DNA from 3 places in the Ancylobacter sp. TW_SC_1 genome. Region 1 is predicted to be linked to each of the others. Evidence: predicted binding sites of a transcription regulator. Region 1 holds the regulator's gene; each other region holds the start of a gene.
What was found. Region 1 encodes LexA, which represses DNA repair genes until DNA is damaged. Its sites were predicted from a motif close to TGTTCNNNNTGTGTTCNG; they were not measured.
Positions count from the first base shown of each region.

Region 2: the regulator LexA is predicted to act here: its motif matches at 4,293-4,310, upstream of recA (recombinase RecA).
Region 3: the regulator LexA is predicted to act here: its motif matches at 4,623-4,640, upstream of ssb (single-stranded DNA-binding protein).

Region 1 covers NZ_CM166365.1:2,826,607-2,836,277, reverse strand. The annotation lists gene AC1PZ7_RS13090 (molybdopterin molybdotransferase MoeA) at 1-1,124, shown strand, start outside; gene hpxZ (oxalurate catabolism protein HpxZ) at 1,184-1,576, shown strand; gene AC1PZ7_RS13080 (GntR family transcriptional regulator) at 1,701-2,399, shown strand; gene lexA (transcriptional repressor LexA) at 2,594-3,289, shown strand; gene AC1PZ7_RS13070 (ComEC/Rec2 family competence protein) at 3,283-5,685, opposite strand; gene gltX (glutamate--tRNA ligase) at 5,933-7,369, shown strand; gene gltA (citrate synthase) at 7,607-8,917, shown strand; gene lpxB (lipid-A-disaccharide synthase) at 9,072-9,671, opposite strand, start outside.
Region 2 covers NZ_CM166365.1:2,520,411-2,530,081, forward strand. The annotation lists gene AC1PZ7_RS11630 (ABC transporter permease subunit) at 1-415, opposite strand, end outside; gene AC1PZ7_RS11635 (urea ABC transporter substrate-binding protein) at 795-2,033, opposite strand; gene AC1PZ7_RS11640 (ANTAR domain-containing response regulator) at 2,053-2,709, opposite strand; gene AC1PZ7_RS11645 (transporter substrate-binding domain-containing protein) at 2,709-3,830, opposite strand; gene recA (recombinase RecA) at 4,385-5,470, shown strand; gene alaS (alanine--tRNA ligase) at 5,720-8,371, shown strand; gene AC1PZ7_RS11660 (cyclic nucleotide-gated ion channel) at 8,408-9,664, shown strand.
Region 3 covers NZ_CM166365.1:2,985,684-2,995,354, reverse strand. The annotation lists gene AC1PZ7_RS13820 (COX15/CtaA family protein) at 43-1,125, shown strand; gene uvrA (excinuclease ABC subunit UvrA) at 1,363-4,266, opposite strand; gene AC1PZ7_RS13810 (hypothetical protein) at 4,365-4,520, opposite strand; gene ssb (single-stranded DNA-binding protein) at 4,781-5,332, shown strand; gene AC1PZ7_RS13800 (DUF2306 domain-containing protein) at 5,483-5,881, shown strand; gene AC1PZ7_RS13795 (hypothetical protein) at 6,020-6,667, shown strand; gene AC1PZ7_RS13790 (MarC family protein) at 6,672-7,298, opposite strand; gene gyrA (DNA gyrase subunit A) at 7,586-9,671, shown strand, end outside.

The DNA of each region.
Region 1 (9,671 bases):
GCGTGCTCGCCGCCCCCGTCATCGCCCGCCGCACCACGCCGGGCGCCGACGTCTCCGCCATGGACGGCTACGCGGTGCGCGCCGAGGATGCCGCGCGCGTGCCCGCCGACCTCACCCTGATCGGCGAATCCGCCGCCGGCCGCCCCTTTCGCGGCCATGTCGCGCCGGGCACCACGGTGCGCATCTTCACCGGCGCCGTCGTTCCCGAAGGCGCCGACGCCGTCGTCATCCAGGAAGACACCGCCCGGAACGGCGCTGTCGTCACCATGACCGAGGTGACAGCGCCGGGCCGCCACATCCGCCGCGCCGGCGGCGATTTCGCGAGCGGCGAGACGCTGCTGGAAGCCGGCCACCGCCTGCACGCGCGCGATCTCGCGCTCATCGCCGCCGCCGACGTCGCGATGGTGGACGTCGCCCGCCGCCCGCGCGTCGGCCTGCTCTCCACCGGCGACGAGCTGGTGCGGCCGGGCACCGGCGCCGAGGCGCATCAGGTCATCGTCTCCAACATCTATTCGGTCGCCGCGCTGGCGCGTTCCGCCGGCGCCGAGGTGACCGATCTCGGCATCTTGCCGGACGACATGGCGGCGACGCAGCAGGGCGTGCGCGCGGCGCTCGACGGCGGTTTCGACGTGCTGGTGACGACCGGCGGCGCCTCGGTCGGCGACCACGACCTCATCGCCCCCGCCCTCACCGCGCAGGGCGTCGCGCTGGCGGTCCACAAGATCGCGCTGCGCCCCGGCAAGCCGCTGATGTTCGGACGCGCCGCCGGCCCGCGCACGCTGGTGCTCGGCCTGCCGGGCAATCCGGTCTCCGCCCATGTCTGCGCGCTGCTGTTCCTCGCGCCGCTGATCAAGACGTTGCAGGGCCTGACGGTGCCCGCGCGGCCGCAGCTGAAGCCGGCCCGGCTCGGCGCCGAGGTGAGGGCCAACGAGCAGCGCATGGACTTCCAGCGCGCCGAGATCGTGGGTCACGAGGACGGGCTGCCGGTGGTGCGCCCGCTCCCCGTGCAGGACAGCTCCATGCTGCGCAACCTCGCCCGCGCCGACGTGCTGCTGGTGCGCCGCCCGCACGCGCCGGCCGGGCGCGCCGGCGACCCCTGCGAAATTCTGCCGTTCGAGGATTGACCGCGGCCGCGCCTGCCTGTGTGCTCAATGCAATGACCGGCAGGGGCAAAGGGCGGCGGATGGACATCAACGATCCCGAGGTGCTGGACGAGGTCCGCGCCGTGTTCGACCGCTACGAGCGGGCGCTGGTCGGCAACGACGTGGCCGGGCTGGATGATCTGTTCTGGGATCATCCCAGCACCATCCGCTATGGCGGGGGCGAGATTCTCTACGGCATCGAGGCGATACGCGCCTTCCGCGCCGCGCGCTCCCCGGTCGGGCTGGAGCGCACGCTCGAGGGAACCGTGATCACCACCTATGGACGCGACATGGCCGTCGCCTCCACCCTGTTCCGCCGTGCGAGCGCGCCCGGCCGGCTCGGCCGCCAGATGCAGACCTGGATGCGTACGCCGGAAGGCTGGAAGGTCGTCGCCGCCCATGTCAGCATCATCGACGATCCGGCCGCCCCGTGACCCATCCCCGCGCCTACCTGCGACGGACCGTGAAGGGCGGGGCTTGGTGAAGCCCGGCGGGGCCGCTAATGATGCATGAGGCGGAGATGGTCCTGGCTCTGTTCGTTCTGGTTTCGTGTCGCTCATGTCGGTGCTGCCCATCCGTTTCCCGCTCGAACCGCCCGCCGCAGTCGGACGGCGCGGGCGCGTGACGCGCGCCGAGGAGCTGCGCATGCAGCTCGCCGACGAGATCACGCGCGGCCTGCTTCCCCCCGGAACGGCGCTCGACGAGACCGCGCTCGCCGGACGCTTCGGCGTGTCGCGCACGCCGGTGCGCGAGGCGCTGCGCGAGCTGACCGCCTCCGGCCTCGTCGACGCCCGCCCGCATCGCGGCGCCGTCGTGGCGCGCCCGAGCGTCGAGCGGCTGCAGAACATGTTCGAGGTGATGGCCGAGCTGGAGGCGCTGTGCGCCGGCCTCAGCGCGCTCAACATGACGCCGCAGGAGCGCCGGCAGCTTGAGCAGTTGCATGCCGACATGGGCGAGCTGATGCGGCAGGGCGACTTCACCACCTATCGCGAGGCGAACGAGCAGTTCCACACCTCGATCTATGCCGGCAGCCACAACGACTATCTGATCGAGATCACCGTCGGCACGCGCCGGCGCCTCTCGCCCTTCCGCCGCGCGCAGTTCCGCGCGCTCGGGCGCCTCGCCCTGTCGCATATCGAGCATGACCGGGTGACGACCGCGATTCTGCGCGGCGACCGCGACGGCGCGGCGAGCGCCATGCGCAGCCACATCGCCATCGTCCACGACGCCTACGAGCAGTACGCCCAGACCGTCTGATTCGCCCGCGCGACCCGCCATTGGCGCCTCTGGTGCCGCCCGGCCGGCGAAATCCGGCCGCGCGCCGCCGGCTTTTCACGTCGCGCCGGACATTTAGCGATCCCTTTACCCATTGTGGAACACAATAAGAACGGATAGTCTTTTGTTCGTGATTTGTTTCATTCCGGCAACGGCCGGCAGACGGGGTTCTCCGTATGCTCACCCGCAAACAGCATGAGCTGCTCCTGTTCATCAATGGACGCCTCCAGCAGGACGGCGTGCCGCCTTCCTTCGAGGAAATGAAGGAAGCGCTCGACCTGCGGTCGAAGTCCGGCATCCACCGGCTGATCACGGCGCTGGAGGAGCGCGGCTTCATTCGCCGCCTGCCCAACCGGGCGCGGGCGCTCGAAGTCGTCCGCCTGCCGGAGGACGCGCAGCCGCCCAGGCCCGCCCGCCCCTTCGCGCCGAACGTCATCGAGGGCAATCTCGGCCGGGGACGCCCGCCGGTCGAGGACGAGGACGACCGGCGCGTCGTGTCGGTCCCGGTCATGGGCCGCATCGCCGCCGGCACCCCCATCTCGGCCATCCAGTCGCGCGACCACACGATCAGCATGCCGCCGGAGATGCTGTCGGGCGGGGAGCACTTCGCACTAGAGGTGCGCGGCGATTCGATGGTCGAGGCCGGTATTCTGGACGGCGATCTGGCGCTGATCCGCAAATGCGATTCGGCCAATACCGGCGAGATCGTCGTGGCGCTGATCGACGACGAGGAAGCGACGCTGAAGCGCCTGCGCCGCAAGGGCGCCTCGGTGGCGCTCGAAGCCGCCAACCCGGCCTATGAAACGCGCATCTTCGGCCCGGACCGCGTGCGCATCCAGGGCCGGCTGGTCGGGCTGTTCCGCCGCTACTGAGCCTGCTCTTCGGCGGCCGGTGAGCGCTCGGCGGGCCCGGTGGCAGCGGCGCCGGATATACCGACATCCGCGCGGGGCGGTGTTTCATCGCCTTCCGCATCCGCTGCGCTCACGCCGGCATCCGCATCTTCCGCATCGCGCCGGTGCGCGGATTCTTTTCGAACACGGTCGGCGTCCGGCCCGGCGCTGGAAGCCGCTCCGGCTCGCGGCATGACCTCCCGTGCATGGACAGGGATGCGAGGTTCCGGCGGTTTCGGCTCCCAGGGTCGTGTGCCCGCGGGCGGTCGCGCCGGCACGATGCGCCATTCGCCCTCCGCGGTGAGATAGCCGGCCAGTCCGCCGATCGCGCGGCGGTCGTCGCGATGGATCACCGTGGCGGCGCAGGCGTCGGGCGGGGCGAAGGGCGTCACCAGCACGGCCGCGAGGCGGCAATCATCCTCCAGTGAATCGCGCTGGCGCGACAGCGCCACGAGCCCGCCGCCCGGCAGCGGCAGGGTGCAGCCGAGCGGATCGCAGGCGCCCCCCCGCGTGAGATCGGCGCTGCCGACGCGGGCGCGGTCGCCATCGGCGTTCAGCCATTGCTCCACGGCGAAGCGGCTGGCGACACCTTTGTCGCCGTCGCCCATCACCATCAGGCGCCCGTCCCGCCCGCGCACCGCCACCGTCCGGGCCTGCGTATCCACCAGCAGATCGGGCCGCGGCTCGGTCGCCGCCGCCCAGATGCCCGCGGCCGCGCAAGCCGGCGCCAGCAGGACCAGCCGGGTGCGGGCGAGGCAGAGCACCACAAGCGCGAGGCTGAACAGGACGAGGCTCGCCATCGGCATCGCCGGCAGGCCGCGATCGGCGCCGGGCAGGCCCGCGACGACGTCGGAGACGCGCACCATCACGTCGAGCCCCCAGCCCATGCCCCGCCAGGCGACGTCATCCCAGCCGAACGGCATCAGGATCGCGCCGGCCAGTCCGGCCGGCATCACGACGAAGGACACCGCCGGCATCGCGGCGAGATTGGCGACGAGGCTCAACGGTGCCAGCCGCTGGAAATGGAACGCCGCGAAGGGCGCGGTCGCCAGTCCCGCCGCGAGCGAGGCGAGAACGAGCGCCGCGAGGTAGCGCGCCGGGACGCCGAGCCAGCGCGCGAGGCTCCCGCCGCCCGGCGGCGCGCCGATGAGATGGCCGAAGCGCTCATAGGCCGCCACCAGGCCGAGCGTCGCGGCGAAGGACATCTGCGCGCCGGGATCGAGCACCGCCCACGGCGCCAGGATCATCAGGACGAGGCCCGCGACCGCCAGCGTCCGCAGGGTGAGCGCCGGCCGCCCCATCACCACACCCGCCAGCACCAGCAGCGTCATCACATAGGCGCGCTGGGTCGGCACCGCCGCGCCGGACAGCATGAGGTAGAAGGTCGCCGACAGCAGGGCGGGCAGCGCCGCCCAAGCCTTGATCGGATGGCGCAGCGCCAGCTCCGGCACCAGCGCGAGCAGCGCCCGCGCCAGGAAGAAGACCGTGCTCGCCACCAGCGCCATGTGCAGGCCGGAGATGGACAGGACGTGCGAGAGCCCGGAGATGCGCATACTCTCCTCGATCGGCTCCGCCACCGTGTCGCGCAGCCCGGTGACGAGCGCCACGGCCACGCCGCCATTCTCGCCCGGCAAGGCCGCGCGGATCCGCGTCGCGATCGCCCGGCGCGTCCCGTCGAGCCAGGTGGCGATCGCCAGCCCCCAGGACGGCGGATAGGGCGGCGGGCTGGCTTGCGCCTTGCCGAGCGCGTAGCCGGTCGCGCCGATGCCCTCCAGCCAGATCGCCCGGCCGAAATCATAGCCGCCGGGATAGGCCGGGCCGGGCGGCGGCCCGAGCGTCGCACGCACGCGCACATGGGCGCCGACGGCGGGGGGATCGCGCCCGGGCAGCGTCACCCGCACGCGGGTCGGCGGCTCGGTGAGCGGACGCCCGAAACCGGTCACGGCGAGGGTGATGCGGCTGCCGCGCGGGCGCTGCTCGGCCGCCTCGACGAAGCCGCTCACCTCGACCGCGTTGACCGCCTCGCCGAGCAGCGGGTGCGCCATGCGCTGCACCTGCAGGCCGGCTATTGCGAAGCCGGCGGCCATCACCGCCAGCAGCGCGAAAAGATGGAAGCCGAAAGGCTTTTCACGCGCCAGCACGGCGAGCCCGGCGAAGGCTGCCGCCGGCACGAGCCCGGCATAGAGCAGGGGTTCGTGCGGCGCGCCGAAATACAGCGCCGCCCCGGCGGCGAAGCCGATGGGCAGGAAGAGAAATCCGCGCCGGTCGTCGAGCTCCCGCGTCAGGGCACCGGCCAGCCACCCGCCCAGCGCGGCGGCCGGCACGCGCGGCCAGCCATGGGAGGCGGCGCGCAGCGCCGGCCCTCCGGCCGCGAGCACGGCCGCACGCGCCGCCGCGCGCGACGTCGCACGCGTCCGCCCTCGCGCGGACGCGCCTTCGCCCGGTCGGTGCTGCTGCGGCGTCTGCATGCCGTCAACGCCCCTGCCCCCGCCGCCCGCGCGGCGCGTGTCGCACGGGCGGCGGGCCAAGCCGCACATTTCCCGCGTCGTACAGCTATGGTACACGCACCGTCCGCGCCCGCCATGCTTCGACGCCGCCCCTCATGCGGCGCAAGACGGAAGAGACATGTCCGAGACCGTCATTACCCGCTTCGCCCCCTCGCCCACCGGCTTCCTGCACATCGGCGGGGCGCGCACCGCGCTGTTCAACTGGCTCTACGCCCGCGCCAAGGGCGGCACGATGCTGCTGCGCATCGAGGACACCGACCGCCAGCGCTCCACGCCGGAAGCCATCGACGCCATCATCGACGGGCTGACATGGCTCGGCATCGACTGGTCGGGCGACGTCGTCTACCAGTTCGCCCGCGCCGAGCGGCACCGCGAGGCGGTCGAGCAGATGCTCGCCGAGGGCCGCGCCTATCGCTGCTATGCCTCGCCCGCCGAGCTGGAGGAGATGCGCGAGACCGCCCGCAGGGAGGGCCGCCCGCCGCGCTATGACGGGCGCTGGCGCGACCGCGACCCCTCGGAGGCGCCGGCCGACCGCAAGCCCGCCATCCGCCTGCGTGCGCCGACCGAAGGCGAGACCGTCATCGACGACCTCGTGCAGGGCCGCGTCGTCATCCCCAACAAGGATCTCGACGATCTCGTGCTGCTGCGCTCGGACGGAACGCCGACCTACATGCTGTCCGTGGTGGTGGACGACCACGACATGAACGTCACCCACATCATCCGCGGCGACGACCACCTCACCAATGCCGCGCGCCAGACGCAGATCTACCATGCGCTGGGATGGGGGGTGCCGAAGATGGCCCACATCCCGCTCATCCACGGGCCGGACGGCGCCAAATTGTCCAAGCGGCACGGCGCCCTCGGCGTCGATGCCTACCGCGCCATGGGCTACCTGCCGGCGGCGCTGCGCAACTACCTCGTGCGCCTCGGCTGGAGCCATGGCGACCAGGAGATCTTCTCGACCGAGGAGATGAGCCAGCTGTTCGACCTCGACCGCGTCGGCCGCTCGGCGGCACGGTTCGATTTCGCCAAGCTCGAGAGCATCAACGGCGTCTATATCCGCTCGACCCCCGATGCCGAGCTGATGGACGCCATCGACGCGCTGCTGCCGCATATTCCCAATGGCGCGGACGTCGCCGCGGCCCTCACGCCCGCGCGGCGCGCGCAGTTGCTGGCGGCCATGCCGGGGCTGAAGGAGCGTGCCAAGACCCTGCTCGAACTCATTGATAGTTCAGCCTATATCTGGAAGGCGCGCCCGCTCCCGATCGAGGAGAAGGCCCAGGCCCTGCTGACCGTTGACGCCCGCGCCCTGCTGGCGGCGGCGGCGGCGAATCTTGCTGCAGTAGCGAACTGGAATGCGGCGGAGACGGAAGCCGCGGTGCGGTCCGTCGCCGAGGATCGGGGCGTGAAGCTCGGCGCGATCGCCCAGCCGCTGCGCGCCGCCATGACCGGCAAAACCACCTCGCCCGGCATTTTCGATGTGTTGGAAGTGCTGGGCCGGGACGAGTCGCTGGCCCGGATCGCCGATCAGACGGGCCCCGCCACGCAGGCGTGAAGGGCCGATGTAGCATGATGCGGCTGCGAAGATGAAACGCTTTCATCGATCGCCGCCGACCGCATTGCGGTACCTATTTCGCTGCGCTTGCGAGGGCGGATCGAAACCGCTACGACTTCCCCATCGGGCCGCAGCGAGACAAGCCCCCGTCTCCGGCGCATTTTGCCGCAAGGCAGGCGCGGCACCCGCAAGACGCGATCCGTTTCATCCGGTTCCATAGGTTCAGGGAGACCCCGCATGGACGCCATCCAAAGCAACTCGCCAAAATCCGCCACTCTTACGATCGGCGATGAGAGCTGGGAGCTTCCGATACTGAACGGCACCATCGGGCCAGACGTCATCGACATCGCCAAGCTCTACGCCCAGACCGGCAAGTTCACCTACGATCCGGGCTTCACCTCCACCGCCTCCTGCGAAAGCCAGATCACCTATATCGACGGCGACGAAGGCGTCCTGCTCTATCGCGGCTATCCCATCGAGCAGCTGGCCGAGAACGGCGACTTCCTGGAAACCTGCTACCTGCTTCTCTACGGGGAGCTTCCGACCGCCGCCCAGAAGGCGGATTTCGATTATCGCGTCACGCGCCACACCATGGTGCACGAGCAGATGAGCCGCTTCTTCCACGGCTTCCGTCGCGACGCGCACCCCATGTCGGTGATGGTCGCCTCGGTCGGCGCGCTCTCGGCCTTCTATCACGACTCGACCGACATCTCGGACCCGCAGCAGCGGATGATCGCCTCGATCCGCATGATCGCGAAGATCCCGACGCTGGCGGCCATGGCCTACAAATATTCGATCGGCCAGCCCTTCGTTTATCCGAAGAACGACCTCGACTACGCCTCGAATTTCCTGCGCATGTGCTTCTCGGTGCCGTGCGAGGAATACAAGGCCAATCCCGTCCTTTCCCGCGCCATCGACCGGATCTTCGTCCTGCACGCGGATCACGAGCAGAACGCCTCGACCTCGACGGTGCGCCTCGCCGGTTCCTCCGGCGCCAGTCCCTTCGCCTGTATCGCCGCCGGCATCGCCTGCCTGTGGGGCCCCGCTCATGGCGGCGCCAACGAGGCGGCGCTCAAGATGCTCGGCGAAATCGGCTCGGTGGACCGCATTCCCGAATTCATCGCCCGCGCCAAGGACAAGAACGATCCGTTCCGCCTGATGGGCTTCGGCCATCGCGTCTACAAGAACTACGATCCGCGCGCCAAGATCATGCAGAAGACCTGCCATGAGGTGCTCGGCGAGCTCGGCATCAAGGACGATCCGCTGCTCGACATCGCGGTCGAGCTGGAGCGCATCGCGCTGCAGGATGAGTATTTCGTCGAACGCAAGCTCTACCCGAACATCGACTTCTATTCGGGCATCACGCTGCGCGCCCTCGGCTTCCCGACCTCCATGTTCACCGTCCTCTTCGCCGTCGCCCGCACCGTGGGCTGGATCGGCCAGTGGAAGGAGATGATCGAGGATCCGGGCCAGCGCATCGGCCGTCCGCGCCAGCTCTACACCGGCGCCGAGCAGCGCGACTACACCCCGATCGCCCGCCGCAAGTAGACGGCCCGCGGAACGATCCAGCGCATGGCCGGGGCGCACGCCCCGGTTCAGGTCGCCCCGGCTCAGGTCGTCGATCTCGCCATCAAATCCCCGCTCTCCGGTCCGGAGGGCGGGGATTTTCATTTGCGACGCGGTCGGGAAGGTGCGGGGGGCCTCAGCCCTGCGGGGTGCCGCGCGACGCCCTGAACGTCTCCAGCACGGCCGCCGCCGCACGCCGGCTCGGCGGATCACCTTCCTCGCCCATGATCGCATCGAGCCGCGCGAAGGCGGCAAGCTGCGCCTCGCGCTCCGCGCCGCCCTCGATCAGCCGGGCGAGCTGCGCCGCCATGGCGGGCGGGTCGATATGCCATTGCAGATATTCCGGCATCGCCGGCTCGCCCAGGATCAGGTTGGGCAGGATCGCCGTCTTCACCCGCAGGAAGAAGGGGGCGATGCGCCCCTCCAGCCACGGCACGCGATAGGCAGCCACCGTCGGGATGCCGGCGAGCGCCAGTTCCAGCGTCACCGTGCCGGAGGCCGCGAGCGCCGCCCTCGCGACGCGGAACGCCGCCCGCTTCTCCGCCTCGTCGACGATGATGCGCGGTTTCACCGGCCATTGCGCTACGATCTGCTCGATCTGCGCGAGCCGGCGCGGCAGGGTCGGCAGCACGATGTCGATTTCTGCAGCTTGATGTTGCAGCAGCCCCAGCACCGCGCCAAAGGCGCCTCCCAGCCGGGCGAGCTCGGCGCTCCGGCTTCCCGGCAGCACCAGCAG
Region 2 (9,671 bases), 310 kb from region 1:
AGAGCGAATAGGAATAGTCGCCGACCTGGAAGCTGCCGAAGGGCGTGCCCACGCCCGCCATGGTGGAGCCGAGCAGGATCAGCGTGCCCTGCGTGCCGATGAGGCTGAGGCCCCATGTGGCGACGATGGTGTCGAGCGGGCGGTCGTAGAGATGGCGGATCACCAGGATCTCGACCACGGCGCCGACGAGCCCCGAGACGAGCGCGCCGATCGCGATGGCGAGCGGCAGCGGCACGCCGGCATGGCTGGCGGAGACGGTGACATAGGCCCCGCACATGATGAATTCGCCGTGCGCTAGGTTGATCACGCCCATCATGCCGAAGATGACGGCGAGTCCGCAGGCGGACAGCACCAGAAAGGCGAAGGCATCGCCGAACTGGTAGAGCGCGGAGAAGACGAGAGTTCCGACATCCATGTGCGGTGGGGCCCTTGGGTTCAGGTATTCGCGTCGAGAAATGGAGCGGCGAAGAAAGCGGACGTCACGCCGAGGCGACGCTCTCTGGTTCCCTTCTCCGAAGGGGAGAGGGAGAAGATGGCCGCACCGGGTAGAAGGCATCGCCCCGGCTCAGGCTGGGGGGGCACAGCCGGGGCGATGTTTCCGGATGCCGCCGAAGGGAACAAGCGGCATCCGCCTTCGCTGAAGGGCGCGCAAAAAGCCCCTCAACGTCCGGCTGGGTCATCCCGGAACGGCCGGAGGCCGTGTCCGGGGTCGCGCGACCGTCTGGCCTGCGATCCCGGCTCTTCGGCTTCGTCTCCGGCCGGGATGACGGCCAGTACGCTCCGACGAATGCCGATCAGGGCTTCGGCGGCGGGTTCGAGGGCGTGTACTGCGCGCTCGGGTCGCTCTTGGTCAGGTCGCAGCCGGCTTCGCCCAGCCAGTAGGGCTTGATGTCTTCCCAGACCTTCGGGAAGGAGATCGAGTGATCCTCGCCCACCTTCGCGAGATAGATGGTGTGCGACATGTGCTGGCTCTTCGGGTCGAGGCAGACCTTGCCCTCGGGGGCGTCCATGCAGACATCGCCCTTGGCGATCTCCTTGCGCAGGTCGTCGCGCTTGGTCGACTTCGCGCGCTCGACCATCTGCTTGTAGAGGTAGACGGCGAGGTAGGAGTTCTCGGCTTCCTGGTTCACATAGGGCTCGTCCGGGAACTTGGCCTTGAACTTGGCGAAGAACTCCTTGGAGGCCGGCGTGTCGATTTCCTCGATGTAGTTGGTGGTGACGTACATGTCCTTGAGCGATGGCGGCTTGAAGCGCTTGTGCTCGTAGCCCTGGCCGACATTGACCGAGGAGGCCATCGGCAGGTTGACGTTGGCGGAGGCGGCCTGCTCGTAATAGGAGGCCTGCGCGGTGCCGACCAGCAGCGTCACCACGAAGTCGGGCTTGGCCTTCTGGATGTTCTGGATGTTCTGCGAGAACTGGGAGACGCCGAGCGGGATGAAGTCCTCGCCGACCATTTCGCCGCCGTGCTCCTTGACGATGTTGCGCACCCATTCGGCCGAGATCTGACCGAAATTGTAGTCGGCGGCGAGCGTGTAGACCTTCTTGCCGTACTTCTCCATCATCCACGGGATGAGGGTGGAGAACTGCTGCTCGGGCACCGCGCCGGTGACGATCATGTTGGCGTCGCAGACGCCGCCTTCATACTGGTTGTTGTAGAAGGCGAGGCCGTCGAACTGGTTGACGATCGGGCGGTAGGCCTCGCGCGAGGCGGAGGAGAAGCCGGCGAACACGGCGTCCACCTTGTCGCGCTGGAGCACGCGGCGCATGAACTCCTGGTAGCGCGTATTGTCGGACTGGGTGTCGTAGATCACCAGTTCGAGCGGACGGCCGTCGATGCCGCCGGCCTTGTTGATCTCCTCGGCGGCGAGCTGGATGGCATGCACCTTGCCGATGGTCGCGGCGGCGAAGTCGCCCGACTGGTCCTCGAGGACGCCGAGCTTGATCGGATCGGCGGCGAAAGCATGGGCGACGCTGAGCAAAAGCGTTCCCGTGAGGGCTGCAGCGCGCAGCCCCCGCATGGTCTTCCCAGTCATTTTCTTCTCCTGTGAAAGGTTATCTTATTCCCGCGCGGGGCTCCGGGGGGAGCTGTTGCGTGGGTTCTGCGGGGGCGCCCGCCCTCTTCTTCATGAAAGCCTCGCAGTAATCTTCGAGATTTTGCCGCGAGCGCATGCTTTCGCGCCGAAGCCATTCATAGGCCTCGTCGTCATCGACGCCCATGTCGTGCATACGGGCGATGATGGCCTTGACCACCGCGCGGCGTCCGCGCCGGCGGCGATCCATGTCGTCGAGCCGCGTCCGGAGATCGCCGCGCAACAGGAACTGGTTGATGCCGAGAAACAGGGCCGTGTAGACGGCGGCGCCCTGCACGGGTTTGCGCAGGAACGCCGACGCGCCGAGATTGATGAGATGCTTCAGCCGGCTCGGCGCTTCCACGCCGACGAGGCCGATCACCGGCACCGCGGGCTGGCGCGAGCCGGCGTCGATGTCGAGGGCGACCGGATTGTCGAGGTCGCCATCGATGAACAGGATGTCGCGCTCCGCCTGCAGTGCGCCGAGATCGAGATCGGCGCGACCGTCGACGAGGGCGGGGTAGGTGACGCCGACGCCGAGCTTGCCCAGCGTGGTCTCGAGCGCTTCGACGGCCGTGAGGCTGGACGTGACGATATACGCCCGGCCGCCGTTGAAGTTCTGTAGCAGTCGGGGTGCCATCACTTTACCACTCTCAATGACGAGTTGCGGGTAGCAACCGCATAGCGCGGCGACGACTGAACGAGATACGGATCCGGACGGACCGGGCCCGGCGCCTCGACGATGATATCAAAGCGCGACGCCGCGTTTGAAATCCCAATTCGTGGCGTCAGATAGGCGTGCAGAGTCTGAGGGTCGATGCGCACCTCGCCCTGCGGGGCGAGGAGATGCTGGCGCGTGGCGGCCTGCTTCACCGCCTCGACATCGTCCGTGCCGACTTCTGCCAGGGCGAGAATGAGCAGCTTCATCGCGATGTAGGAGGCTTCCGCGTCGGCCGAAGTGGGAGGACCCTCGGGAAACGTCTCGCGATAGGCGCGGGTGAAGGTGTCGTTGGCCGGCGAGGCGAGGGTGGAAAAATACACGCTGGAGCTCAGATGCCCGTCCACCGCATCCGTGCCGATCTCCTCGAGTTCCGGCTCGGAGAGCGTGCAGCTCACCACCGGGATGGCGCGCGGCTGGTCGATGCCGCGTGCCGCGCAGGCGGCACGGAAGGCGCGGAAGAAGGCGTAATTGCTGGTGCCGATGAGGTTGTTGAAGACGAAGTCCGGCCGCGCGTCGATGATCGCCTCGACGACCTGGTCGATTTCCGTGTCGCCCACCGGCACGTAGCGCTCGGCGAGCACCTGCGCGCCGCGCGCCGTCATGGCCTCGCGGAAGATGCGGGTGTTCTCCCACGCCCAGATGTAATTGGAGCCGACGCAGAAGGCGCTCGATCCGATCGTCGCGAGCACGTGGTCCACCAGGGGGAGGACGTGCTGGTTCGGCGAGGCGCCGGTGTAGATGACGTTGTTCGAGCTCTCGAAGCCCTCATAATGCGAGGGATACCAGAGCAGCGCGTCGTGCTTCTCGAAACAGGGGATCACCTCCTTGCGGCTGGAGGAGGTGTAGCAGCCGACCGTGTGCCGGATGCCCGAATGCAGCAGCTCGCGGCTGAAGGCGGCGTAATTGGCGAGATCCCCGCCCGGATTGACGATGACGGGCTCGATGGTAATGCCGGGAGCCGGCTGCTCGGCGACCGCCAGCAGCGCCCCGTTCAGCATGGAGCGGGCGACGACGCTATAGGGTCCCGTGGTCGAGAACATGACCCCTATGCGGAAGTGCTGCGACACGCTGTGCTCCGACCAAAACAAAAAACGCCCGCCGGTCTCTCGACCGTGGGCGTCGTTGCCACCAACCTGCAGCGCCGGGAAAAGCGCCGTCGTTGGAAATGTTCACCGAAATTGCCGCGACATTGAGCATCTTTGCCCGCCGCTTGTTTCTTAGGCTCGCGTGAAGCTGCGCCTTTGTCAAGCGCTTTTCGGCAAGGCGGCGCGTGGTGGATAACGGCCCCGCAAAGGCCGCAGGTACGCTCGTTCCGGCGTCACGGCACGCAGGAATCGCGGCCGACGGAGGTCGATGGGGGACGGCATGGATCACGCGCGCGAAACGCCTTGGAAAAAAAGGCGTCGGGTCGGCCGCGGGCGAGCGGCAGTCCCCGGCACGGCGGCCCGACAATCGGCCCGCGGGGATCGTGACGGCATGAGCGAGAAATTTACCGCCGCGATGAGAACATATTGCGAACATCGAACAAAAGCGGTACAAGGGCAGCAGATTTCCGCACCGCCCTTTTCTCTTGCGCACAGCCCGGAGCCCGGCGATGACTCAAGCGTCCCTGCGACTCGTTGAAGGATCTTCTATGGACAAGGCCAAGGCCCTGGATGCCGCGCTGACGCAGATCGAGCGCCATTTCGGCAAGGGCTCGATCATGCGCCTGGGCAAGAACGACAAGATCATGGAGATCGAGACGGTCTCCACGGGTTCGCTCGGGCTCGATATCGCGCTTGGCATCGGTGGTCTGCCGCGGGGGCGCGTCGTCGAGATTTTCGGGCCGGAATCCTCGGGCAAGACCACGCTCGCGCTGCACACCATCGCCGAAGCGCAGAAGAAGGGTGGGGTGTGCGCCTTTATCGACGCCGAACACGCGCTCGATCCGATCTATGCCCGCAAGCTGGGCGTCGACCTCGACAACCTCCTGATCTCGCAGCCCGATGCCGGCGAGCAGGCGCTGGAGATCGCCGACACGCTGGTGCGTTCCGGCGCGGTGGACGTGCTGGTGGTCGATTCGGTCGCCGCGCTGACGCCGCGCGCCGAGCTCGACGGCGAGATGGGCGACAACCAGCCCGGCATGCAGGCGCGCCTGATGAGCCAGGCGCTGCGCAAGCTCACCGCCTCGATCAACCGCTCCCACACCATGGTCATCTTCATCAACCAGATCCGCATGAAGATCGGTGTGATGTATGGTAGCCCGGAGACCACCACCGGCGGCAACGCGCTGAAGTTCTATTCCTCGGTCCGCCTCGACATTCGTCGCATCGGCGCGATCAAGGAGCGCGACGAGGTGGTCGGCAACCAGACGCGCGTGAAGGTGGTGAAGAACAAGCTGGCGCCGCCCTTCAAGCAGGTCGAGTTCGACATCATGTATGGCGAGGGCGTCTCCAAGATGGGCGAACTCATCGATCTCGGCATCAAGGCCGGCGTGGTGGAGAAGTCGGGGGCCTGGTTCTCCCATGACAGCCAGCGGCTCGGCCAGGGGCGCGAGAACGCCAAGAACTTCCTGAAGCAGAATCCGGATGTTGCTGGCCGCATCGAGGCGACGATCCGCCAGAATGCCGGTCTCATCGCCGATCAGATTCTCGCGGGCAAGGAGCCGGGCGACGACGACGAGGGCGACGCCGAAGAGTGAACGTCGAAGGGTGAACGCTGGAGAGTGATCGCGCCGCCGCCTTCGGGTGCGACGGCCCCGCGGTTCGGGAGTACGACCCGCGCCACGGGGAAGATCGAACGGTCCTTAGTCCGCCTGAGCGGCGGGGATGGCGCCGTCGCGCTTTCTGGACAAGGTGTTGATGCGTCGTTAGAACCGTGGCTCTCGCGCCGCGCGGCGCGGGCCGGCGCTGCTCTGGCGCCGGTACTTGTCATCGGCGGACCCGGGTACATGAGCGGCGTTAACGAGATACGGTCGACCTTCCTCGATTTTTTCGCGAAGAACGGGCATCAGGTGGTCGAATCCTCCCCGCTCGTGCCGCGCAACGACCCGACGTTGATGTTCACCAACGCTGGCATGGTCCAGTTCAAGAACGTCTTCACCGGCATCGAGAAGCGTCCCTATTCGCGCGCCGCCACCTCGCAGAAATGCGTCCGCGCCGGCGGCAAGCACAATGATCTCGACAATGTCGGCTATACCGCGCGGCATCACACCTTCTTCGAGATGCTCGGCAATTTTTCGTTCGGCGACTATTTCAAGGAAGACGCCATCGAGTTCGCGTGGAACCTGATCACCCGCGAATTCGAGCTGCCGGTCGAGAAGCTGCTGGTCACTGTCTACCATGAGGACGACGAGGCCTTCTCGCTGTGGAAGCGCATCGCCGGCCTGCCCGATTCCAAGATCGTGCGCATCGCCACCTCCGACAATTTCTGGCAGATGGGCGATACCGGCCCGTGCGGCCCCTGCTCGGAGATCTTCTACGACCACGGTCCGCACATCCAAGGGGGCCCGCCCGGCTCGCCCGACGAGGATGGCGACCGCTTCATCGAGATCTGGAATCTCGTCTTCATGCAGTTCGAGCAGATGCCGGGCGGCGAGCGCGTGCGCCTGCCGCGCCCCTCGATCGACACCGGCATGGGGCTCGAGCGCATCTCCGCCGTGCTGCAGGGCACGCACGACAATTACGAGATCGACCTGATGCGCGCCCTGACCGGCGCCGTCGAGGAGATGACCGACGTTCCGGCGGATGGTCCGCAGAAGGCGAGCCACCGCGTCATCGCCGACCATCTGCGCGCGGCCACCTTCCTCGTCGCCGACGGTGTGCTGCCCTCTAATGAGGGACGCGGTTACGTGCTGCGCCGCATCATGCGCCGCGCCATGCGCCACGCGCAGCTGCTCGGGGCGCGCGACCCGCTGATGCACCGCCTCGTGCCGGTGCTGGTGCGCGAGATGGGCCGCGCCTATCCGGAGATCGTGCGCGCCGAAGCACTGGTCGCCGAGACGCTGCGGCTGGAGGAGACCCGTTTCCGCAAGACGCTTGAGCGCGGCCTGTCGATCCTCGAGACGGAGAGCGACGGTCTTGGCGCCGGCGCCAAGTTCTCCGGTGAGACCGCCTTCAAGCTCTACGACACCTATGGCTTTCCGCTCGACCTCACCGAGGACGCGCTGCGGGCGCGGGGGGTCGGTGTCGATGTGGAGAGCTTCAATGCCGCGATGGAACGCCAGCGCGCCGAGGCGCGCGCCTCGTGGTCGGGCTCGGGGGAGGCGGCGACCGATGCGGTGTGGTTTTCGGTGCGCGAGGATGTCGGTGCGACCGAGTTCCTGGGCTATGGCACGGAGACCGCGGAAGGCACCGTGACGGCGCTCGTTGCCGAGGGGCAGCGCGTATCCAAACTGCCGGCCGGCGCGCGTGGCCTCGTCGTGCTGAACCAGACGCCGTTCTACGGCGAATCGGGCGGCCAGGTCGGCGACACCGGCGTGCTGACCGGTGAGGATGGCCTGCGCGCCCGCGTCATCGGCACGCAGAAGAAGCTCGGCGATATCTTCGCCCATGAGGTCGAGGTCGAGAACGGGACGCTGGCCGTCGGCACGCCACTCGCGCTGACGGTGGATTCGGAGCGTCGGCAGGCGATCCGCGCCAACCATTCGGCCACCCATCTGCTGCACGAGGCGCTGCGCCGGGTGCTCGGCGACCATGTCGCGCAGAAGGGCTCGCTCGTCGCTGCGGACCGCCTGCGCTTCGACTTCAGCCACCCCAAGCCGGTGGAGGAGGCGGAGCTGCGCGAGGTCGAGGAAATCGCCAACCGCATCGTGCTGCGCAACGAGCCGGTGGTCACGCGCCTGATGGCGGTCGACGACGCCATTGAATCGGGCGCGCGGGCGCTGTTCGGCGAGAAGTACGGCGAGGAGGTCCGCGTCGTCTCGATGGGCACGGATCCGGGCAACGGGGCGCCCTATTCGGTGGAACTGTGCGGCGGTACCCATGTGGCGCGCACCGGCGACATCGGCCTCATCAGCCTGGTCGGCGAGAGTGCGGTCGGCGCCGGCGTGCGCCGCCTCGAGGCCATGACCGGTGACACCGCCCGCCACCATCTCAATGCGCAGAGCCGGGCCCTGTACGGCGCGGCCGGCCTCCTCAAGGCGCCGGTCGGCGAGGTGGAGGCCCGCGTCGCCCAGCTTGTCGAGGAGCGCCGCAAGCTGGAGCGGGAACTCGGCGAGGCCCGTCGCAAGCTGGCCATGGGCGGGGGGGCGGACGGCGAGGAGCCGATGCGCACCGTCGGCTCCATCAAGCTGCTGGCGCGTCAGGTGACGGGCATTGATCCGAAGGATCTCAAGAGCCTGGTGGACGAGGGCAAGAAGCGCGTCGGCTCGGGCATCGTCGCCATCGTCGGCGTGACCGAGGAAGGGCGCGCGGGGCTCGTCGTGGGCGTTACCGAGGACCTCGTCGGTCGGTACGACGCCGTTGCGCTGGTGCGGCTCGGATCGGAGGCGCTCGGCGGCAAGGGCGGCGGCGGACGGCCCGACATGGCGCAGGCCGGCGGTCCCGACGGCGCCCGCGCGGCCGACGCGCTGGCGGCGATCGAGAGTGCGCTGGCCGGCTGACGCCGCAGGCCGCAATCCGGCGAGGAGTAGCCGTACATGACGGCCCGCAAGCGCGGCAGCGGTTGGTTCTCCGCCTCTTCGTGGCGCGGGCGGCGCCGTCGCTGTTACGAGGTCCTTGAGCGTGACGCCGCCCAAGATCGGCTGGCCGAGAGGGTCAATCTCGGCCTGATCGTGCTGATCGTGCTCAACGTGGTCGCAGCGGTGCTGGAAACCGTGCCGAGCCTGTTTCTGCGCGACTACGCCTTCTTCCTGGGCTTCGAGCGGTTCTCCCTGGTCGTTTTCGCGGTCGAATATCTGCTGCGGGTCTGGGTCTCGCCGGAGAATCCGCGCTATCGCGGTGTGCCGAAGATGCGTGCCCGGCTACGCTACATGCGCACCCCGGTGGCGATCATAGATCTGGTCGCCTGGCTTCCCTTCGTGCTGTCGGCGCTGCTCGGCGTGAATCTGGTCACGCTGGCGATCCTGCGGCTGCTGCGCTTCGTCAAGCTGGTGCGCTATTCGCCCGGGATGCAGTCGCTGCTGGAGGTGCTGCATCGCGAGCGGCAGTCGCTCATTGCGTGTTTCTGGCTGCTGGCGGCGGCGGTGCTCATCTCCGCTTCCGCCATGTATGTCGCCGAGGGCGACGTCCAGCCCGAGCATCTCGGCTCGATCCCGGCGGCAATGTGGTGGGCGATGGCGACGGTGACGACGGTCGGCTATGGCGACGTCTATCCCGTGACCCTGGCCGGGCGGATCATTGCCGGCCTCACCATGATCACCGGCATCGTGATGATCGCGCTACCGGTGGGCATCATAGCGACGGCCTTCGTCGACGTCATAAAGCGGCGCGACTTCATCATCACCTGGGGCATGGTGGCGCGCGTTCCGCTGTTCGCGGACCTGGACGCCGCCGGCATCGGTGAGATCCACAAGATGCTTTCCGCCCACACGGCCCAAGCCGGCGAGGTCGTCGCGCGGCGTGGCGAGGTGGCGCGGTCGATGTACTTCATCGCGTCGGGTGAGGTGGAGTTGGATTTCGCCGCCGAGACGCATGTGCTCGGCGAGGGCCAGTTCTTCGGGGAGATGGCGCTGCTGCATTCGGCCCGGCGGGCGGCGACGGCGCGGGCGCGCACGCGCTGCATGCTGCTGATGCTGGCGGCGGACGACCTCTCCGACGTGATCCGACGGCATCCCAATATCGGCGAGCGCATCCGGGCGATGGCCAAGGACGAGGAGGGCCCGCGCGCCCTGCGGCGCAGCGCCGACATCGCCGGCGACGAGATCAATGATGGAAGCGACGAACCGGCCGCGTGACGGCGGG
Region 3 (9,671 bases), 160 kb from region 1:
GGCCGAGGGGCGGGCGGACGCCATTGCAGGGAGCGCAGGCCCATGGCTCACGACCATGTCGCAACGCACGCCGCCATCTCGGCCGGTGGGGACATCGAGAAGGCTGGGAAGGACCGGCTGCGGCCGGTGCGCCTGTGGCTCTACGCCGTAGCGGCGCTGATCGTGCTGATGGTGGTGGTCGGCGGCGCCACGCGGCTCACCGAATCCGGCCTCTCCATCACCGAATGGAAGCCGGTGACCGGCACCCTGCCGCCGCTGAGCGACAGCGCGTGGCAGGCCGAGTTCGACAAATATCGGCAGATTCCGCAGTACCAGCAGATCAACCGGGGCATGAGCCTCGCCGAGTTCAAGTACATCTTCTGGTGGGAATGGGGACATAGGCTTCTCGGCCGGCTCATCGGCTTTGTTTTTCTTGTTCCCTTCCTATTTTTTCTCTGGCGCGGGCTGATCGACCGTCCATTACGCTGGAAACTCGGCGGATTGTTCGTGCTCGGCGGGCTGCAGGGGGCGGTCGGCTGGTGGATGGTGGCCTCCGGCCTCGTGCATCGGGTCGATGTGAGCCAGTACCGGCTCGCGACGCATCTGACGCTCGCCTGCATCATCCTCGCCGCCACGGTCGCGGTGGCGACCACGCTGAAGCCGGCGCGGCCGGCGCCGGGCGTGCCGGACACCGTCCGCGGCATGGCGCGGCTGCTGCTGATCGTCGTGCTGGTGCAGATCTTCCTCGGCGGGCTGGTCGCCGGCCTGGATGCCGGCCTGACCTACACGACCTGGCCGCTGATCGACGGCAAGATCATGCCGCCGATCGAGAATCTTCTTGTCCAGCAACCCGTTTGGCGCAATTTCTTCGAGAACGTCCTCACCGTGCAGTTCAACCACCGCACCGTCGCCTATGTGCTCGTCGCACTGGCGCTGGGGCACTGGATCGGCGCGCGGCGGGTGCGCGGAGCCGTGGCCCGGCGCGCCGGGCTGATCCTCCTGCTGGTGCTCGCCCAGGCCACCCTCGGCGTGCTGACGCTGATCCACCAGGTGCCGATCGACATCGCCCTGGCGCACCAGTTCGGCGCGACGCTGGTGCTGATCGCGGTGACGGTACATCTGGTGCGGCTCAGGCAAGGCGCGTAAGCGCGCCACGCTGCGGCGCAGGCTGCCGAGGGCGCTGCAATCGCTGCTGCCACCTCAAGCTGCAATTCCGCCGCCGTCCGGCTGCTTCTTCATCCGGCTGCGGAGAGGCTGGAGGACGATCCCGGATCGGTCCTGCCGACCGTCCGGGATGACCTTCTGCAGGGGGAACGATCCCGGATCGGTCCTGCGAACCGTCCGGGATGACGTTGCGCGCCAGCGACGGCCGGCGGGCCGCGCCTATTCCGCCGCGCTGCGCGGCTTCAGCGGCCGCCGCGCCAGAACCTCGGCGAGGAAGCGGCCGGTATGGCTGCGCTCAGCCTTGGCGATCACCTCCGGCGGCCCCGCCGCGACGATCTCGCCGCCACCGTCGCCGCCTTCCGGCCCGAGGTCGATGACCCAGTCGGCGGTCTTGATGACTTCGAGATTGTGCTCGATCACCACCACCGTATTGCCCTGCTCGACCAGCTCGTGCAGCACTTCAAGAAGCTTGGCGACGTCGTGGAAATGCAGGCCGGTGGTCGGCTCGTCGAGAATGTAGAGCGTGCGGCCGGTGGCGCGCTTGGAGAGCTCCTTGGAGAGCTTCACCCGCTGCGCCTCGCCGCCCGACAGCGTGTTGGCCTGCTGGCCGACATGGATGTAGCCGAGCCCGACGCGGGCCAGCGTCTCCAGCTTGTCGCGCACCGCCGGCACCGCCTTGAAGAACTCGGCCCCCTCGTCGACCGTCATGTCGAGCACGTCGGCGATCGACTTGTTCTTGAAGGTGACTTCCAGCGTCTCGCGGTTGTAGCGCTTGCCCTTGCAGACGTCGCAGGTGACGTAGACGTCGGGCAGGAAGTGCATCTCGATCTTGATGACGCCGTCGCCCTGGCACGCCTCGCAGCGCCCGCCCTTGACGTTGAAGGAGAAGCGCCCGGGCCCGTAGCCGCGCGCCTTCGCCTCCGGCAGGCCGGAGAACCATTCGCGGATCGGCGTGAAGGCGCCGGTATAGGTCGCCGGGTTCGAGCGCGGCGTGCGGCCGATCGGCGACTGGTCGATGTCGATCACCTTGTCGAGGTGCTCCAGCCCCTCCAGCCCGTCATGGGCGAGGGGCGGCTCGGAGGCGCCGTTGAGCCGGCGTGCCACGGCGCGGTAGAGCGTGTCGACCAGCAGCGTCGACTTGCCGCCGCCGGACACGCCGGTGACGGCGGTGAACAGGCCGAGCGGAATCTCCGCGGTGACGTTCTTCAGGTTGTTGGCGCGCGCATTGACCACGCGCAGCAGGCGCTTGCGGTCCGGCTTGCGGCGCCTTGGCACCGGCACCGTCAACTCGCCGGTCAGGTATTTGCCGGTGAGCGAGTTCGGGTTGGCGAGGATTTCCTGCGGCGTGCCCTGGGCGACGATGCGCCCGCCATGCACGCCGGCGCCGGGGCCGACATCGACGACATAATCGGCGGCGAGGATCGCGTCCTCGTCATGCTCGACCACGATCACCGTGTTGCCGAGGTCGCGCAGCCGGCGCAGCGTGCCGAGCAGCCGCTCATTGTCGCGCTGGTGCAGGCCGATGGAGGGTTCGTCCAGCACATAGAGCACCCCGGTCAGCCCCGAGCCGATCTGCGAGGCGAGGCGGATGCGCTGGCTCTCGCCGCCCGACAGCGTGCCGGAGGCGCGGGCCAGGGTGAGATAGTCCAGCCCGACATCGAGCAGGAAGGCGAGGCGCTCGCGGATTTCCTTGAGGATGCGCGCGGCGATCTCGTTCTGCTTGTCGGTGAGCTGGCCGGGCAGGGCGGCGAACCAGTCGAGCGCGGTGCGCACCGAAAGCTCGGCCGCCTGGCCGATGTGCCGGCCGGCGATCTTCACCGCCCGCGCCTCGGGCTTCAGGCGGTAGCCATCGCAGGCGGCGCAAGGCACGGCGGAGAAATACTTGCCGATCTCCTCGCGCGCCCAGTCGCTCTCGGTCTCGCGCCAGCGCCGCTCCAGATTGGTGACGATGCCCTCGAAGGTCTTGGAGGTCTCGTAGGCTCGCATGCCGTCGTCATAGACGAAGCGGATCACGTCCGGCCCGGAGCCGTGCAGGATCACCTTCTGCACCTTCTCCGGCAGGTCCGCCCACGGCACGGTCAGCTTCACCCCGTAATGGCGGGCGATGGCGTCGAGCGTCTGGCCGTAATAGGGCGAGGTCGACTTCGCCCACGGCGCGATGGCGCCCTGCTTCAGCGAGCGCGACTTGTCCGGCACGATGAGGTCCGGGTCGATCTTGCTCTCATGGCCGAGCCCGTCGCAGGTCGGGCAGGCGCCGAACGGATTGTTGAAGGAGAACAGCCGCGGCTCGATCTCGGAAATGGTGAAGCCGGAGACCGGGCAGGCGAACTTCTCGGAGAAGACGATGCGGCGCGGCTCGCCGTTCTCTTCCTTCTCGTCGGCGAACTCGATCACCGCGATGCCGTCGGCAAGGCCGAGCGCCGTCTCGAAGGAATCGGCGAGGCGGCTGGCGATGTCCGGGCGCACGACGAGGCGGTCCACCACCACGTCGATGTCGTGCTTGAACTTCTTGTCCAGCGCCGGCGCCTCGGCGATCTCGTGGAACTCGCCGTCGACCTTGACCCGCTGGAAGCCCTTCTTCTGGAACTCGGCGAGTTCCTTGCGGTACTCGCCCTTGCGCCCGCGCACCACCGGCGCCAGCAGATAGAGGCGCGCCTTCTCCGGCAAAGCGAGTACGCGGTCGACCATCTGGCTGACCGTCTGGCTCTCGATCGGCAGGCCGGTGGCCGGCGAATAGGGCACGCCGACCCGCGCCCAGAGCAGGCGCATATAGTCGTAGATCTCGGTGACGGTGCCGACCGTCGAGCGCGGATTCTTCGAGGTGGTCTTCTGCTCGATGGAAATGGCCGGCGACAGGCCGTCGATCTGGTCGACGTCCGGCTTCTGCATCATCTCCAGGAACTGGCGGGCATAGGCCGACAGGCTCTCGACATAGCGCCGCTGGCCCTCGGCATAGATGGTGTCGAAGGCGAGCGACGACTTGCCCGAGCCCGACAGCCCGGTGAACACCACGAGGCTGTCGCGCGGGATCTCGAGATCGACATTCTTGAGGTTGTGCTCGCGCGCGCCGCGGATCGCAATCGTACGGGCATCGCGGCGCGGGATATCCACGCGGTCCTTCATTCCGAACTCTTCTCGCCGGTTTCTCTACGGGCAGCTACGCCAGATACATCGCTTCCGGGGCGGCGCACTCCCGAGAAAAGGACCGCCCGGCGCGGGGATCAGCCCCCGACGCCGTTCAGTACGGCGGCGAGGCCGGCCGCCACGACCAATCCACCGGCTACGGCGAGAAAGGCGCGGCGGATCAGCACCTGACGGGCTTCCTCGGCGCGGATGGCGATGGCGCGGGCGCGCGGGCGGTTGCGCATATGGGTCATGATGGGACGAAGCTCCCTTGAGAACGCGAAGTAAACATAGTCTCGCTCCGGCACTTCGCAATGAGCGACTCGGCGCTCTTGCACCAGACTAGACGCAATGCTAGGAACATAACAAGAACGTATTTGACGCGCCCCGCTTTGGCGGCGCAATATGTGGACAAGCGTCCGACCACCGTGCCGGGCGATGCCGGCTGGTCTAGGATGCGTTCCCTTTTTAGAGCGCGCGCCACGGCGGGCGTCCGACTGTTTCGGAGGACAAGATGGCGGGCAGCGTCAACAAGGTGATCCTGATCGGCAATCTCGGCCGCGATCCGGAAGTGCGCACGTTCCAGAATGGCGGGCGGGTGTGCAATTTGCGCATCGCCACCTCGGAAACCTGGCGCGACAAGGCGTCGGGCGAGCGCAAGGAGCGCACCGAGTGGCACAGCGTGGTGATCTTCAACGAGAACCTGCTGCGGGTCGCCGAGCAGTATCTGCGCAAGGGCTCCAAGGTCTATATCGAAGGCCAGATCGAGACCCGCAAGGCGACCGACCAGAACGGCGGCGAGCGCTATTTCACCGAGGTGGTGCTGCGGCCCTTCCGCGGCGAGCTCACCATTCTCGACAGCCGCAGCGGCGGCGGCTCCGAGAGCGGCGACGACTATAGCGCCGGCAGCGGCTTTGGCGCGGGATCCGGCGGCGGCGGATCGAGCAGCGGGCGTTCCTTCGGCGGCGAGCGCAGACCGGCGGCGGCCAGCAGCGGGAGCGGCGGCGGCACGTTCGGCGGCGGTTCCAGTGGCGGCGGCGATCTCGACGACGAAATTCCGTTCTGAACCGGAGTGACCGGCTCCCGCCGGATCGCTTCCGGGGGAGCCGATCGAGGGGGGCTTCCTTCCGCGAGGGCATGGGCCCGCGCCGCTGGCAGGCGCGCGCCTGCGGGTGAGTACTGCTGCGGGCGAGCGAACCGTCGGGTGGGTTGCCGCATGAACCTCGCACCATTGCTTGACGCTTCGCCGGCGATCCGCCTCCACGCCTTCAGCGCCCTCGCCGCGCTGGGGCTGGGGGCCGTGCAGCTTGCCGCGCCGAAGGGCACGCTGCCGCATCGCGCGTTCGGCTGGCTCTGGTCCGGGCTGATGGCGACGGTGGCGCTGTCCTCGTTCTGGATCCACCAGATGCGCTGGTTCGGGCCGTTCGGGCCGATCCATCTGCTCTCGCTGTTCGTCGTGTGGGCGCTTCCCATGGCGCTCATCCGGGCCCATCGGGGCGAGGTTGCCCGCCACGCCGCGGGGATGGCCGGCCTGTTCTGTTGGGGACTGGTTCTGGCCGGCCTGTTCACCTTCTGGCCTGGCCGCATCATGCATCAGGTGCTGTTCGGCTCGTGAGAAGGGCGCGCCGAACCGGCGGGACCGCAACGAGGACGGATTCTGAACGCAATCTATAATTGCATACACGGCAACCAACGATTGTAGCGCGCCGTTAACATGGTACTCTTCTCCGCCAACGGAACGTGGAGGAGTGTCATGAGCGACCCGGCCGTTTCCGAAAATCCGCCACCCGCCTCGCGCGAGGGGCGGGCCACTCTCTTCTCCTTCGTCTTCAGGTGCCTGATCCTCGGCGCCCTGGTCGGCTTCGTCTATTTGTTCAGCCAGCCGATAGGCGCCCTGCTGCAGAACACGGCGAGCATCAAATACGACAAGCTCGAAGTCTCGGTTCAGCTGACGGACGATTCGCGCGAGGTCCTCAACGCCCTTCTCGCGGTGATCAAGGTCACGCCGGATTGGAACGACGCGCAGAAGATCACGGCGCTCGAACAGCTTCTCTACCGCTACGAACGTTTCATCGAGGCCACCATCATCTCCGAAAAGACCGGAGGCGCCTCGCGAACCGGATATGACCGGGCATTCCTGCAGTTGCTGGACGGCGATGTCGCCGCCGCCCGGGCAACGCTCGATGAACTCTATGCCCGCCACCCCACGCTGTGGAACATCGACGAGATCCGGCGCCTGCTTGTCGCGCTGCCGGCGTCGCCATCGGCGGAGCAGTTTCAGGCGCTCTACGCCGACATCGCGGCCTATTGCGCGTGGGGCGCCGATCCAGCGCTGGTGCAACGCATGAGGGATGCCGCCGGCCCGGTTCGCGCAGCTCCGCGAAAGGGCTGCGGCCAGTAGGCCGTCAGTTCAGGAACGACGCCCGTATCCCGTCGATCACGAACTGCACCGCCAGTGCCGCCAGCACGATGCCGAGCAGGCGCGACAGGATGACGTTGCCGGTGACGCCGAGCAGCCTGTCCATGCGTTCGGCGGCGAGGAAGACCGCGAGGCAGCTGCCGATCACCAGGGCGGTGATGGCGAACAGCGCCGCCAGCCGCATCGGATCGCCCTTCGCCTCGCCGGCCAGCAGCAGCATGGCGGTGATGGCGCCGGGGCCGGCCATCAGCGGAATGGCCAACGGGAAGACGGCGAGGGTGCGCAGCAGCTTCTCGCGCAGGGCGACCTCGGTGGCGTCAAACTTGCGCTCGGTACGCCGGCCGAACACCATCTCGAAGGAAATGGTGAACAGCAGCAGCCCGCCGGCGATGCGGAAGGCCGGCAGGGTGATGCCGAGCGCCGCCAGCAGCGGCGCGCCGACAAGGCCGAACACGGTCATGACGGCCAGCGCGATGATGGACGAGCGCCAGGCCACCAGGCGCCGCTCGGAGCCCGTCAGGTCGTTGGTCACGGCGAGGAAGAGCGGCGCCAGCCCGATCGGGTCGATCACGACCAGCATCGTGACCACGGCGGAGAAGACATAATCCAGCACGATCCTACCTCTTCCCCGCCTGATCCGCACCGGCGTCCTGGCCGACGGACCCCGCCGTGCCTTCATAAGACCGCGCTCCGCCTGGCATGCCAAGGGCGCTTTTGGCGACGGTCGGCAGCTCCCGCCGCCACGCTTCCGCCACGTTCCGCCGGCACTGCGGAAACGTCATTGTAAGGCTTTGTATTATAACGTTTTTTCGGGCCCGCTAAATTGTCGTTTAGCTGGCGTCGAAGAGCGGAATCGGCTACACAGGGCCACCTGTTCCGCAACCACGGAAAGACGATTCCTTGTCCGATTCCGATACGATCAAGCCGGAGGGCGGCGGCCCTTCGGATATCCGGCCCGTCTCGATCACCGAAGAACTGTCGCGCAGCTATCTCGATTACGCGATGAGCGTCATCGTCTCGCGCGCCCTGCCGGATGTGCGAGACGGCCTGAAGCCGGTGCACCGCCGCATCCTGTTCTCGATGCGCGAGAACAATTACACGCCCGACCGGCCCTACAACAAATCCGCCCGCGTCACCGGCGACACGATGGGCAAGTACCATCCGCACGGCAACCAGGCGATCTACGACGCGCTGGTGCGCTTGGCGCAGGATTTCTCCATGCGCCTGCCGCTGATCGACGGGCAGGGCAATTTCGGCTCCGTCGACGGCGACCCGCCGGCGGCCGAACGCTACACCGAGGTGCGCCTCGCCAAGCCGGCGATGACGCTGCTGGACGACCTCGACAAGGACACGGTCGACTTCCAGGACAATTATGACGGCCGCGAGCAGGAGCCGGTCGTGCTGCCGGCACGCGTCCCGAACCTGCTGGTCAACGGCGCCGGCGGCATCGCCGTCGGCATGGCGACCAACATCCCGCCGCATAATCTCGGCGAGGTGGTGGACGCCTGCATCGCACTCATCGACGACCCGGCGCTCGAGATCGAGCGGCTGCTGGACTACATCCACGGCCCGGATTTCCCCACCAGCGCGCTCATCCTCGGGCGCAGCGGCATCCGGCAGGCCTACCTTACCGGTCGCGGCTCCATCGTCATGCGCGCCCGCGCCACCATCGAGGAGCTGCGCAAGGACCGCGACGCCATCATCGTCACCGAGATTCCCTATCAGGTGAACAAGGCGACGATGATCGAGCGCATCGCCGAACTGGTGCGCGACAAGCGGCTCGAAGGCATCGCCGAGATTCGCGACGAATCCTCGCGCGAGGGCATGCGGATCGTGTTCGAGATCAAGCGCGACGCCCAGGCCGACGTCGTGCTGAACAATCTCTACCGCATGACCGCGCTGCAGACCTCGTTCGGCGCCAACATGGTGGCGCTCAACGGCGGCAAGCCGGCACTGATGACGCTGCACGACCTGCTGTCGGCCTTCGTGATCTTCCGGGAAGATGTTGTTAGCCGGCGCACAAAATTCCTGCTGCGCAAGGCGCGCGACCGCGCCCATGTGCTGGTGGGCCTCGCCATCGCCGTCGCGAACATTGACGAGATCATCCACACCATCCGCACCTCGCCCGATCCGGCATCCGCCCGCGAGGCGCTGATGACGCGGCACTGGCCCGCCATGGACGTGGCGCCGCTGATCGCGCTGATCGACGACCCGCGCCATCGACTGGCCGATGACAACACCTATCGCCTCTCGGAAGAACAGGCCCGCGCCATCCTGGAGCTGCGCCTGCAGCGCCTCACCGCGCTGGGCCGCGACGAGGTCGCCGACGAGCTCGACAAGATCGCCGTCGAGATCCGCGACTATCTCGACATCCTCGCCAGCCGCGAGCGCATCCGCACCATTGTCAAGGACGAACTCCTTGCGGTGAAAGCGGAATTCGGCACGCCGCGAAAGACCGAGATCACCGAGGCGGAAGGCGACTTCGAGGACGAGGACCTCATCGCCCGCGAGGACATGGTCGTCACCGTTTCCCATGCCGGCTATGTAAAGCGCGTCCCGCTGTCGACCTATCGGGCGCAGCGGCGTGGCGGCAAGGGCCGTTCGGCCATGCAGACGCGCGACGAGGATTTCGTCACCCGTCTCTTCGTCGCCTCGACCCACGCGCCCGTGCTGTTCTTCTCCTCCAAGGGGCAGGTCTACAAGCTCAAGGTGTGGCGCCTGCCCATCGCCGCGCCGCAGGCGCGCGGCAAGGCGCTGGTCAACATCCTGCCGCTCACCGAGGGCGAGCGCATCACCTCGATCATGGCGCTGCCGGATGAGGAGGCGTGGAGCCGGCTACAGATCATGTTCGCCACCACCTCCGGCACGGTGCGGCGCAACGAGCTTTCCGATTTCACCAATGTGAACCGGAACGGCAAGATCGCGATGAAGCTGGAGGAGGGCGAGTCGATCGCCGACGTGCAGCTCTGCACCGAGGCCGACGACG